4 regions of the Leuconostoc kimchii IMSNU 11154 genome follow, and region 2 is predicted to be linked to each of the others. Evidence: riboswitches for the same ligand, from Rfam matches in the RefSeq annotation. Region 2 holds a riboswitch; each other region holds the start of a gene.
The links. Region 2 has a riboswitch for thiamine pyrophosphate ahead of LKI_RS09250 (nucleoside 2-deoxyribosyltransferase). Riboswitches for the same ligand answer to the same signal wherever they lie in the genome.

Region 1 (3,174 bases), 750 kb from region 2:
AATAAACGTCAGTCATCTCGTGCACGGTTTAATCGAAGACAAGCTTATCGTTTAGATTTATTAGGCGAAATTAGTACATATGATGCACAGGTTGCTGTTTTTATTGATAATTCTGCCTCGATTTCTAACCAGCAAGTCGGGCAGATGTTGGCCACTGTTTTACAGCTAACACAACAACTTGATGCTGACGTGCGTGTTTTCTCTTTTGATACACAGGTTCACGATATTAAAAAAGTGACAAAGTGGGTACGACATGCAGGCGGTGGGACAACATTTCAATGTATTTTTGATACCTTGTTAGAACGCCAGTTCAACCCGATGCAGACCGTTGTCATCATTCTAACTGATGGTGAAGGTGAAAAAAGTCAGTTAAAAACAAAATTTAAGCATGTGTACTGGTTACTACCACCCCAAAAAACGCTAAGTATCCAGAAGCCTTTTGGTCAAATATTACGCTTTTGAGCGTACACGCTATCATCAAGTTCAGACATACAAGAGGTTAAAATGACTGAAAAATTAAATCCAACAGATTTACGTAGTTTTATTAACAAAGACGGTCGTTTTAAACGCGCTGAAGCCTTACTCAATAATCATTGGGAATCACTCATTTTGAATGATACGTGGGGTATGATGTTAATTACCTTAGCAGACATTACCTTTGCTAAAAAATTAAGCGCTGCAAATTTGGTAACAACAACTGTTGATTTGACAACGTTTGCCGGTGTACAGGCATTTATTTTATCAAATCAAACACGGCTATCACCAAATGTTGTCAACGCACTAAAGGAGCCTTTTTTATGAAAATTAATTTAGTGTTAGCGCCAGAACAAGAACCTGCTGAACTTTTAGCCTTGCAATCGATGCATCCAACAAACTGTTTTTATTTGGCCAAAGAGTCGCAACTGGCTGGTACAAATATGTTAATTTTAGATGATCCGGATTTAGTCGATAAGTTTCAACGGCCTATTAGTTTTGATAGCGTGATTATTTCTGGATTATTGCAAGGTCAAGTGATACATCAAATAGCCTTTCAAACTAAAGGTCATCAAGATGAACTGGTGACACAATTGCTACCTGATGATGCTGTTTTGGCACAAAATAGCCAAGGTAAGGCTGAGTTCATGTTGTGGAGTTTTTGGCCCGATCATTCGGCATTGGCTGATTATTTGGTGAGTGATAACTATACGCAGATGAAACAATTAATGAAAAATCCCTATACAACAAGTTACACACATGTCACTTCAGAAAGTCAATTATCACTGACACATCAGATGCGGGATTTTGATAATCAAACATGGTGGGGATAATTTCCTCTTGCATAGGGCACTATTCTGGTCTACAATAAATGCATAAACTAATATTTTTATCTGGGGTGCCGTTTGGCTGAGAAATACTCATTGAACCTGATCACGATAATGCGTGCGAAGGGAGATACGTTGACAAATATGAAATTACAGCATAATGATGCCTACTTTTATAACTGTTGACTGTTTTTCCTTTGTGAAAATCAGTCAACAGTTTTTTATGTTAAAAAGTGCGAACCATTTTTTAGACAAAAGGAGATCATTTTGGAAATGAGACAAGGTATAGGAACGAATAAGGTATTGCGTAAACTCGCGTTGTCCGGCGTTATCACGGCGTTATCATTTGCAACGTCAAGTGTTGTCGTATTGCCTAATATGGCACCTTTTCAACACTTTTTTAATGTCATAACGGTCGTCATTCTCGGGCCATGGTATGCAGTTGCTATCGCATTTTTAACAGGTGGGTTGCGTATGATTTTAGCTGGTCGCACGATTTTGGCTATCGTTGGTGCCATATTTGGTGCCGCTATTGGCGGTATTTTATATCGTCTGACTGGTAAGTATATTGCTGTAGTTATTGGCGAAATCATTGGAACAGGGATCGTTTCAGCGATTGTTTCAGTACCAGTGATGAACTATCTTTACCACGCTAAAGTACCAAGTATTTATTTTTATGTTCCGTTCTTCTTGCCGGCAGCCGTAGTCGGTGCAATGTTGGGATACATCTTTTTAAAGTTTATGAAACAAACGAAACTATTAGACAAGCTACAGTGAAACATATTAATCAAGTAACGAAAGATTAAAGGATGGTAAAATAATGGATTTATTAGAATTAAAATCAAAAACACCGTTAGTTTTTAACTATGCAAATTATGTGACGCCACAATTTGTTGCCAATGTCGTTAACGTTGTGGGAGGCTCACCAATTATGGCACGTGAAATTGACGAGTTTAATGACTTGGTAGCTATCAGTGATGCTGTGGTCGTCAATACAGGGACTTGGAGACGGTCAGAACTACCTGAAACAATTAAACTCATTCAAATAGCTAATCAAGCCAAAAAAGTTGTGGTTTTGGATCCTGTTGCTGTTGGTATCCCTTCAAGAAGTGTACCAGTTAAAGCTGTGATGACTGACTCACAAGTTAATGTTATTCGTGGTAACGCTGCCGAAATCGCGTGGTTTGCAGGAATTGATTTTACGAGTCATGGGATTGATGCCACAGGAAACGGTGACGTCCAAAAAATTGCCAGCTTGGCTGCGCAAAAAACAGGCGCTATTATTGCGCTCAGTGGTCAAACAGATGTCATCAGTGACGGACATACAACTCAAATGATTGCTGTTGATGTGCCACTTTTAGCGACAAATGTTGGGACAGGTGATGCCTTATCCGCTTTGGTGGGGATGTTTAATAGCGATGAAGTGACCGTAGAGAACACTGCTCGTGCTATGGCAATGATGAAGTTAGCAGGTGTGAGAGCAAGTCAAACAGTGAAAACACCTGGATATTTTGCCAATCAAGTGTTGGATGAATTATATTTAATTAAACAGGATGAATTAGAAGAATTCATACGTTCGGAGGTTCAAAATGGCTAATGAAACCCCACAAGTAATGACAATTGCTGGTACAGATTCTAGCGGTGGTGCAGGCGTATCTGCTGATTTAAAAACATTTTTTGCACACCACGTATATGGCGCGAATGTGATTGTATCAGTTACTGCTCAAAACACCATTGGCGTCCAGGATGTTCAAATGGTGACGCCAGATATGGTGACACAACAACTCACATCTGTGGGAAATGATTTAAAAATTAGTGCCTTTAAAACAGGTATGTTAGGTGATGCGGTAACTGTTCACACGGTAGCAGCTGC
Region 2 (3,174 bases):
TTGCAAAGAAACCATGACGGCCTGTTAATGTGTAGGCTTCTAACATACCTTCGTCATAATGCTCTGACAACATTGAGTCGATAATACGACCTTCAGGTGCCATGAATTGATCATTTGGTTCTTTAATTGGTAGTAACCATTGACGATTAGTCGTTTCAAAGACATCTTGGAAACGATTCGAAGCTGTTTCATCTGGACCAAAGCCGCGGAAATTCGTTGGGTTTAGCTTGATGAGGTCTCTAATATAACCACCTAACAAAATAGCATCTTGCGCTAAATCATTACCAGGTACTTGACGATCAACGAGATAATCATTAATATCTGGGAGATTAAGTGGCTTAACGACACCAGCGTTTGTCACGCTGTTATTAGCCATACGTAATGACTTTTTAGGTAATACTTCTTGAATTTCTGGGGCTAAATGACCAGCTTCATCAAATAATTCCTCAGGTTGGTACGACTTTAGCCAATTAACCAAATCAGGGATATATTCAGGATGGTTTTGATCTGCAGGGATTGGAATTTGGTGAGCACGGAATGAATTTTCAATCGGTTGACCGTCCCAACTCTTAGGACCAGTCCAGCCCTTTGGTGAGCGCAATACAATCATAGGCCATGTTGGCCGTGTGACTTCTTCGCTACTTTGGCTTGCAGCAGTCGCACGAATAGCTTTAATTTCCTCAAAAACGGTATCCATTGTGTGGGCCATTTCTTCATGAACTTGCATAATAGGCTTATCAAATGAACTAACAAAATAGGGATGCCAACCGAGGCTAGTAAAGTATTGTGTTAGTGTTTCATCAGTTTCACGTGACAAGACAGTGGGGTTAGCAATCTTGAATCCGTTAAGGTTTAAAATTGGTAAGACTGTCCCATCGTTTTTAGGATTTAAAAACTTATTGACATGCCAAGAAGTAGCTAACGGTGCAGTTTCAGCTTCACCATCACCAATGACAACAGCAGCAACTAAGTCAGGGTTATCAAGAACCGCACCAGCACCGTGAAGGATAGAATAGCCTAAAGCACCACCTTCATGAATTGACCCAGGTACTTTTGGATCAGCGTGTGATGCAACACCGCCAGGGAATGAAAAACGTTTGAACATTTTTTGCATGCCAGCAGTATCTTGTGTGATTTCTGGAAAGGCCTCAGTATAGCTACCATCTAAATAAGCATTTGAAATCATGACTTGACCACCGTGACCAGGTCCTTCAACGTAAAACATGTTCAAGTTGAATTTATTGATTGCACGGTTAAGGTGTGCATAGATAAAGTTTTGGCTTGTAATTGTTCCCCAGTGACCAATCGGATGAATTTTAACCTGATCCGCTGTCAGTTCTTCTCTAAGTAGTGGGTTATCCAATAAATAAAGTTGACCGACTGATAAATAGTTAGTAGCTCGCCAGTAAGCGTCTAGATGATCAAGATAATTCTTTGAGTCAATACTCATGTTAGTTAAGTCCTCCAAATTAATATGATTAAAGTAAAATGCACAGGGCAATCGTTGTAAAAAATATCGCAAGAAACACAGAAAAAATTACTTTGCAAAGTATTTTGAAAAATTTATCATGCTATGATGCCGTCATTATTTTTACAAACCTATCGTATAGGTTATTTATATAAAAGTCAACACCAATATGTTAATTGGTTCGTACCAATTAACATATTGGACTTTATTTATATCGTGAAAAAGCGCACAGTGGAGAGGATTTTTACATATCAACGCTTGTTTTAACATTGATAATAAGTTGCATATTGTCAATGTGATGTGGTAGAATCAGTTTGTTATTAATCGATTAATTAACATACTAGGGGTGCTTCACAAGAAGCTGAGAGAGAAGTGATAGTCTTTGAACCCTTTGAACCTGATCTGTTGCAAACAGCGTAGGAAAGTGTGAAATATAAAGGGCCGCTAGGGTGCCATTATAGATAGACATACTATATCTAGAGCGTTTGCAGTATCAAAAATGATTGCAAACGCTCTTTTTCTATGTTCTAAATTTTAGGAGGAATATTTCTTGAGAAACCATGTATTCTTGGCAGCACCATTTAAACAACTATTAACCCATGACAAAGTCGTTGATTCACAAAGTATGAGTTTAATTAAACAGGTGATGCAACTACTTGAAGAAGCAGACTTTGTTGTCGATAACGCGCATCAACGTGAGGGATGGGGTCAACATATGATGACCCCAGATGAATGCACCATGGCAGATTTTGAAGCAATAAAAAAATGCCATCTGTTTATGGCATTTCCGGGGTATCCAGCATCGCCTGGTACACATATTGAAATAGGCTGGGCTTCGGCATTTGATAAACCAATTGTCTTGCTCTTACAAGAAAATACAACCTACGCTTATCTTGTGAGAGGTTTAGGAACTATCAGTCGCGTCAATTATTTATATTACAAAGATACTGCAGATTGTTTATTAAAAATTAAACAATTTTTGAATGACAAATAATGATTGTACGTCATCACAGAGGAGGAAACGAAAGATGTCAACGTATGAAAATTTTGATAGCGCCTATATGTCTGTACTTAATGACATTTACAACCACGCTGACTTTTTTAATCAACCTCGAGGGTTTCAAAGTCGCGAAAAAATCGCCTATCATTTTAGGATTAATCAACCAGTACAAAGAGGCATTTATAATCAAAAAAGAAAATGTAATATTATATTTAATTTTGCCGAAGTATTATGGTATTTAACAGGTAATAACCGCTTAGATTACATCAGCTACTATAATAAAAAAATGCCAGATTATTCAATGGATGGCCGTATTTTAACAGGTACTGCCTATGGATCGAAATTGTTTAATGATAAAGGTCAACAATCAAGTCAATGGCAAAATGTTAAAGATTTATTAATCAAAGATCCAGATTCTAAACGTGCAGTATTACAAATTTTTGATGGCAGTGAGTTGGCTATTCCAAACAATTTAGATGTGTCGTGCACTTTGGGTCTACAATTTTTTATTCGAGATAATCATCTAGATATGATTGCTTATATGCGAGCTAATGATGCTTTTCGCGGTATTGTGAGTGACGTTTTCTCATTTACCTTTATTCAAGAATTGATGGCGCGTGAGCTCCATATACCAGTAGGAAAGTATTATCACAGTGTAGGCACCATGCACATCTATGAACCTGATAATTTATGGGTAACGCATGTG
Region 3 (3,174 bases), 260 kb from region 2:
CACGTTTATGATATTGAATATGGCAGATTAGCTGATCGCACTTGGATGGCCTTCAATGGTCCCTATTTTCGTGACCCTATCCCAACATGGCATGAATTTCAACAAAAAGCGTACCATTTAATTAATAGTACGCATCATCGCTTAATTTATTTTAACCATCGGATTGTCGGTGAGGTTTCTGCACATTGGGCTGATGGGAACCTGCAACATTGGTTAGAAATTGGTATCATTATTTATCAAAAAAGTGATTGGGGTAAAAGTATTGCCACCAGTGCGATAAAAATTTGGATATTAGATCTTTTCGCACAACATGACCAACTGCCACATATTGGTCTCACAACATGGTCTGGTAACGCCGGAATGGTACGTGTAAGTAAAAAAGCAGGTTTTGTACATGAAGGTACTATACGACAAGTACGCTATTGGCAAGGTCACTATTACGACTCTATCAAATATGGTATTCTGCGTACTGAGATAGTATCAAGTAGGAAGTGAGCTAAACGATTCATCCACTCGTTTGAAATGTATTTCTGTCATTTCACCTAATTGAGTCGTGCCAATTGTTTGCAGGCGATAGCGGTAGTCACCTGGTTCAAACAATCGCTTTCCTCGTCCGAGTAATACCGGCACAATTTGTACCCATAACTCATCAACCATATGCGCTTCAAGTAATGGTTTTAAAATGCCACCACCACCAATAATCCATATGTTACCACCAGATTGTTGTTGATAACCTTTAATAATCTTTACAATATCTCCTGAAACATAGGTGACATCTTTTATATTCTCATGCTGGCCCCGTGAAAAAACAACTTTTTCTTTGCCTTCATAAAGTATTTCGTCACCCATAAGTTGTTTGGTCATGTCAAAAGTTTTTCGACCCATGACAAATGTGCCAACTGTTTTTTCGAACGCTTCATAAGTTGACTGATTATTTAAGTTCGTGTCGAACAACCACTGCAAATCATCGTTTTCATCGGATAAAAAACCATCCAAACTGATTGCGCCATAAAAAACAACGTGTCGCATGATACACCTCTTTCTTTTTTAGCATCACAATTGACTATACTTCATGTTAACATAGTTGCATTAATATAAAATATATGTTAAATTTAACCTGTAGTTTAATATTAACAATCTGGGGTGCCGCGTGGCTGAGAAACACCCATTGAACCTGATCTGGCTAATACCAGCGAAGGGAGAATTGCTTTTTTGATGTTGTACTAGGCAAACTCTTGGCTCATAAATGAACCAAGAGTTTTTTATTTGCCTAGAAAACATCTCAAGAGGATGATTTCAATTTTAAACCATTTTGTATACCAGACATAAAATAACAACTACAAAAAAATTCTTGGAGGCATAATACTATGCAAACTATTTCAAAGTCAAAATCAACGCGTTGGGCACTTCGTGACGTGTTGCTACTGGCATTCGTCGCTGTTTTTATTGGATTTATCTTTTGGGTTCTTGGTCCAATCTATAATTTATTATCAGCTGCCCTAACGCCCTTGGGCTTAGCACCATTTGCAAATGAACTACTACTAGGTGGTTGGATGATGGCTGCACCACTGGCCAGCATTTTGATCCGCCAAGCTGGTGCTGGTGTCTTAGGTGAAGTTTTCGCTGCTGCTGTTGAAATGTTACTTGGTGGCCAATGGGGTGTCGCAACTTTGCTATCTGGTCTTGTTCAAGGTATCGGTAGTGAAGCAGGATTTGCTGTCTTGGGCTACAAAAACTGGGGATGGCGTGGTATTTTTGCCTCAGCAATCACAGGTACAATTGTGACATTTATCTGGTCTGCTGTCCGTGATGGCTACGGTTCTTATCACATTGGTCTTCTAATTGCCTTATTCTTAACACGCTTTGTTTCACTTCTATTCTTTGGTGGTGTGTTAGTTGTTGCCATTCAGAAACTGATTGAAAAGGCTGGTGTTTTGCATCGTGACTGAGTTAGTGGTTGACCATGTGAATTTTGCTTATCGCGAAACACCAGTGTTAACCGATATTTCACTTAAATTGCGACCTAACAGTTTCAGCTTGCTTGTCGGTCCAAGCGGTAGCGGTAAATCGACATTACTTAAATTACTATCTGGTTTGTACCCAACATTTAGTGATGGGTCATTAACTGGTAACTTAACGCTAGATAATTATGATGTTCATGACATTGTACCTTATCAGCGTGTTGCACACATTGGCTATCTTTTTCAAAATCCTGCACGCCAATTTGTCATGAAAACACCCTTTGAAGAACTACGATTTAGCCTTGAAAATTTACAGGTTAAACCTGAAGAAATTGAACAACGTATCCTAAATGCACTAGACAGTGTCGGTATGACAGCTTTTATGCATCACGATTTATTACATTTATCTGGTGGTGAAAAGCAAAAAGTTGCACTGGCTACCGTTTTAGCCGCAGACAGTGAATATTTATTGCTAGATGAACCGTTTGCAAACGTCGATCCCACAGCAAGATTACAACTGATTGATGTCATCAAATCCTACCAACGTCAAGGTAAAACAATTTTAATCACAGATCACGATTGGAGTGGTTATGCTGATGCCATTGATGATATCTTTGTTATGACAGCTGGTCGCTTACATCATGCATTGCCAGACGAGCGACAACAGATTTTGACAAAATTACCAAACCAACCCGTGCTTCATACGTCTTTGCCTACTGAAAAAAAAGGCATTCTGACACTTGAATCTGTCACACTTGAAAGTGGTCAGCGGACACTGTTATCTCGCACGACACGTTTATTTCCAAAAGGCAAAAGAATCCTTATCACTGGACCAAACGGCGTTGGTAAATCAACCCTACTATCTGCTTTGGTTAAATTATACCTTTACGGTGGTACGATTACTTACCAGCAAGAAAATATTGCAAAGCGTAAAATAGCTAGGCATGTACAAGACGTTGCACTCGTTTTTCAAAATGCTGAACAACAATTCGTCGCCATGACCGTGCGCGAAGAATTAGAACAAGCGCAATCATTAAGCCGCTTCCCTGAAATTTGGCATAATGATCAACTGACACAAGTGTTAACACAGTTAAATCTCAATGATCTTCGTGACCACATTGTTTATCAATTATCTGGTGGCCAACAGAAAAAGCTACAAGTATTGCTCATGTTAATGACAGGTACCCCAACGTTATTGTTTGATGAGCCATTA
Region 4 (3,174 bases), 980 kb from region 2:
CAACCCCAGCAGTTGTTTGATCCCCACAAATATAGACATTTTTTCGCATCTTTCGAGTCACAATATGATTCGCACTGTGTATCCCTGCTAAGCCATTGCCCATCACAATCGGTTTTTCTGGAAAGAATTCACGTGCCGATTGCAAAATAACAGCTTTACTTGTTGGGTCATCAAACGCCTCACAAATGACATCGCTCGTTTCAAATAGTTCTTCAACATTTTCATGTGTTACGCGAGTTTGCACTGTTGTAATATCTACAAATGGGTTGAATTCTAAAATATTTTGCTTTAAGGCAATCACTTTAGGCACACCAATTTGACTCAGCTTAAATTGCTGTCGATTTAAATTACTATAATCAACAACATCAAAGTCAATTAATGTTAAATGTCCAATACCTGAACGCGCCAATGCAATCGCAATATTAGATCCCAATCCGCCAGCACCTGCAATTGTGACATGCGCACGTGCCAATTTATCTTCTGTCCCAGCCACATTGCGCGTCTTCATTTGCTTATAAATGTCATCGACTGCTACACCATCAATACTTATTTCTGCCATGTTGTTTATCCTCGTCATTTTTCTCAACCGCCACCAACAAATGAAATCACTTCAATGTCATCTTGGTCTTCAAGCAATAAGCTATCATAAACCTCTCGCGTCACAATCGCACCATTGCGCTCAACAACAACACGTGCTGTTTGTACCTCGAGTAAGTTCAACAACTCCGAAATACTTTGCCCAACATGCGCCAACGTGTCAGTCTTGCCGTTCACTGTAATCATAATTACGCCACCTTTTCTTTATTTATTGAACACTTATTGTTACATCAATTGTTCAACATTTTTTAAACAATTAGTCACTTTCGTACGTACATCTTCCGCTTGCATGATTTCACTCACCATGCAAACACCAGAAATACCTGTATTTTTCAAACTGAGAATATTATTTTCTTTAATGCCACCAATAGCGTTGACTGGTATATCAACACAACTCACAATATCTTTTAAGGTTTCTATTGTCGTATGCTTTGTAATGACCTTTGTTTTCGTTGGATAAATCGCTCCAACGCCAAAATAATCAGCTCCCTGAGCCTCAGCCTCTTTGGCGCGTTGAACATCTTTGACTGATACACCCAAAATTTTGTCTTTACCAATCAACTGACGTACGCGTTTAACTGGTAATTCATTATCCCCGATATGTACACCAGCTGCATTGACAGCCAAGCAAATATCGACACGATCATCGATAATTAAAGGAACTTTAAATTTATCCGTTATTTTCTTTACCGCAACTGCCAAATCAAAATATCGCTTTGTTGTGACGTCCTTTTCTCTTAACTGAACAAGGGTTACACCGCTGTCACAAGCTTCAAACACAATATTCAAAAATTGCTCATCTGAATAATCATATCGGTTTGTAATTAAATACAATGTGTAGTCAATATTCTTATCAGCCAAAATTATCTATCCTCTTTTCACTATGTCAACTATTCTAAAACATAAAAAAACTGCCCCTCACGTTAAAACACGTAAAAAACAGTTCGACAAATAATATTATCAATCATATCTTCCTACGCAGATTCTAATCTGATCAGGTTATATGGGTATTTCTCAGCCTGTGAAATCGTTAGGCACCCCAGATATCTTTATTTAATTATACGTTCATGGTACACCACGTCATTGTGTGTGTCAATATCAAGTTTTTAATAACTTGATATTGACACACTAATTAAGACGATGAATTCGGTGCAAATACTGTTAAATAAAATGCGTCGCCTCTACAATATCGTCAAGTGATAAGGTATGATTATCGGTGTCATTTTTTTGCTAGACAAAACCTGTAAAAAGCATTAATATTACTTATAAATAATAAGTAAAGAGAAAAAACATGCTAAATATCACTTATAACATTCAACACTTAACGCTACGAGCAGACAATGAACCAGCGATGCGTACTTTCTACCGCGATATTTTAGGTTTGATAGAAAGCCAAGAGACTCACCAAGTCTATTCTTATGCCTTCACAAAAAGTGATGCGCCATTTTTAACACTGCAATTTGATGGTCATAAAAATACCCAATCGCATCAAGGACTGTATCATTTCGCGCTACTGTTCCCTGACACAGCTTCCTTGGCAAGTATCATTGAACGCTTACTATTAATTGAATATCCTTTAGGTGCTGGTGACCATGATGTCAGCGAGGCCTTTTATTTAAATGATCCTAATGGCAATGGCATTGAACTTTACCATGATCGCCCTAAAGAACTTTGGCAATGGGACAATGACTTGGTTCAAATGGGAACAAAAGATGTTGATGCTCAAGCATTACTTCAACAAAAACAAACTGATTGGTCAGGGTTCCCCGCTAAGATGGCCATCGGTCATCTTCATTTTGTTGGTAATAATCTGACCCGTGGCGATGCGTTTTTTATCGACGCCTTGAAAATGGCACTCACATCAACCGTTGGTGACAGTGCGCATTTCTATTCGCATAATCACTACCACCATCATCACGCCTATAATACTTGGTTAGGCCCTGATGCCACACTGCGCCAAGCACATGATACTGGTTTGCTCAATTGGACCGTATCAGTCGATCACACATACTTTAATTTACTTAAAACCAACCTAATTGATCAAAACATTGCTCCTGTAGCAAACGAGCTCTGGTTAACCGATCCGTTTGGTAGTCAATTAATCATTCGTCGTATGGATTAATTAAAAGCCCGATGTTTTATACAAGCAACACTGTCTAAAACATCGGGCTTTTAACTCATACTTTCATCACAAATAAGTTAGCTAAACTTTTGCAAATAATGGCTTCATCATCAGTGGCGCTACGATAGTTGAAATAATCACAGTCACGATGAACTCACTAGACGTGGCAGAATTAATGATATGTGAAGATAGTCCAATTTGAATAATAACTAGTGCCATTTCACCTCTTGATATCATGCCAGCACCAATCGCATAAGCTACGCGACGACTCAAGCCGGACAGCCTAGCACCAATTGATGAGCCGACAAATTTTGTGATGACGGCTAACAGGCTAAAAATAATAATTGGCAGAATTTTATCACCTAATCCTTGAACTGTAATTGTTAATCCAATCGAACCAAAAAAGACTGGATAGCAGAGCCACTGTCCTATCCTCGTGGTCCCTTTACCAATAA

Region 1: another riboswitch for thiamine pyrophosphate. It lies ahead of thiW (energy coupling factor transporter S component ThiW); the one in region 2 lies ahead of LKI_RS09250 (nucleoside 2-deoxyribosyltransferase).
Region 3: another riboswitch for thiamine pyrophosphate. It lies ahead of LKI_RS08030 (ECF transporter S component); the one in region 2 lies ahead of LKI_RS09250 (nucleoside 2-deoxyribosyltransferase).
Region 4: another riboswitch for thiamine pyrophosphate. It lies ahead of thiE (thiamine phosphate synthase); the one in region 2 lies ahead of LKI_RS09250 (nucleoside 2-deoxyribosyltransferase).

Annotation. Positions count from the first base shown of each region.
Region 1 covers NC_014136.1:986,216-989,389, forward strand. Annotated here, with positions in the region: gene LKI_RS05375 (vWA domain-containing protein) at 1-462, shown strand, start outside; gene LKI_RS05380 (hypothetical protein) at 505-801, shown strand; gene LKI_RS05385 (hypothetical protein) at 798-1,307, shown strand; TPP riboswitch at 1,359-1,447, shown strand; gene thiW (energy coupling factor transporter S component ThiW) at 1,575-2,078, shown strand; gene thiM (hydroxyethylthiazole kinase) at 2,122-2,898, shown strand; gene thiD (bifunctional hydroxymethylpyrimidine kinase/phosphomethylpyrimidine kinase) at 2,891-3,174, shown strand, end outside.
Region 2 covers NC_014136.1:1,737,238-1,740,411, forward strand. Annotated here, with positions in the region: gene LKI_RS09245 (phosphoketolase family protein) at 1-1,450, opposite strand, end outside; TPP riboswitch at 1,801-1,908, shown strand; gene LKI_RS09250 (nucleoside 2-deoxyribosyltransferase) at 2,019-2,462, shown strand; gene LKI_RS09255 (thymidylate synthase) at 2,497-3,174, shown strand, end outside.
Region 3 covers NC_014136.1:1,475,615-1,478,788, reverse strand. Annotated here, with positions in the region: gene LKI_RS08040 (GNAT family N-acetyltransferase) at 1-495, shown strand, start outside; gene LKI_RS08035 (dihydrofolate reductase family protein) at 481-1,029, opposite strand; TPP riboswitch at 1,130-1,219, shown strand; gene LKI_RS08030 (ECF transporter S component) at 1,368-1,949, shown strand; gene LKI_RS08025 (ABC transporter ATP-binding protein) at 1,942-3,174, shown strand, end outside.
Region 4 covers NC_014136.1:761,883-765,056, reverse strand. Annotated here, with positions in the region: gene thiF (sulfur carrier protein ThiS adenylyltransferase ThiF) at 1-559, opposite strand, end outside; gene thiS (sulfur carrier protein ThiS) at 583-783, opposite strand; gene thiE (thiamine phosphate synthase) at 823-1,458, opposite strand; TPP riboswitch at 1,552-1,649, opposite strand; gene LKI_RS04280 (VOC family protein) at 1,889-2,719, shown strand; gene LKI_RS04275 (cation:proton antiporter) at 2,801-3,174, opposite strand, start outside.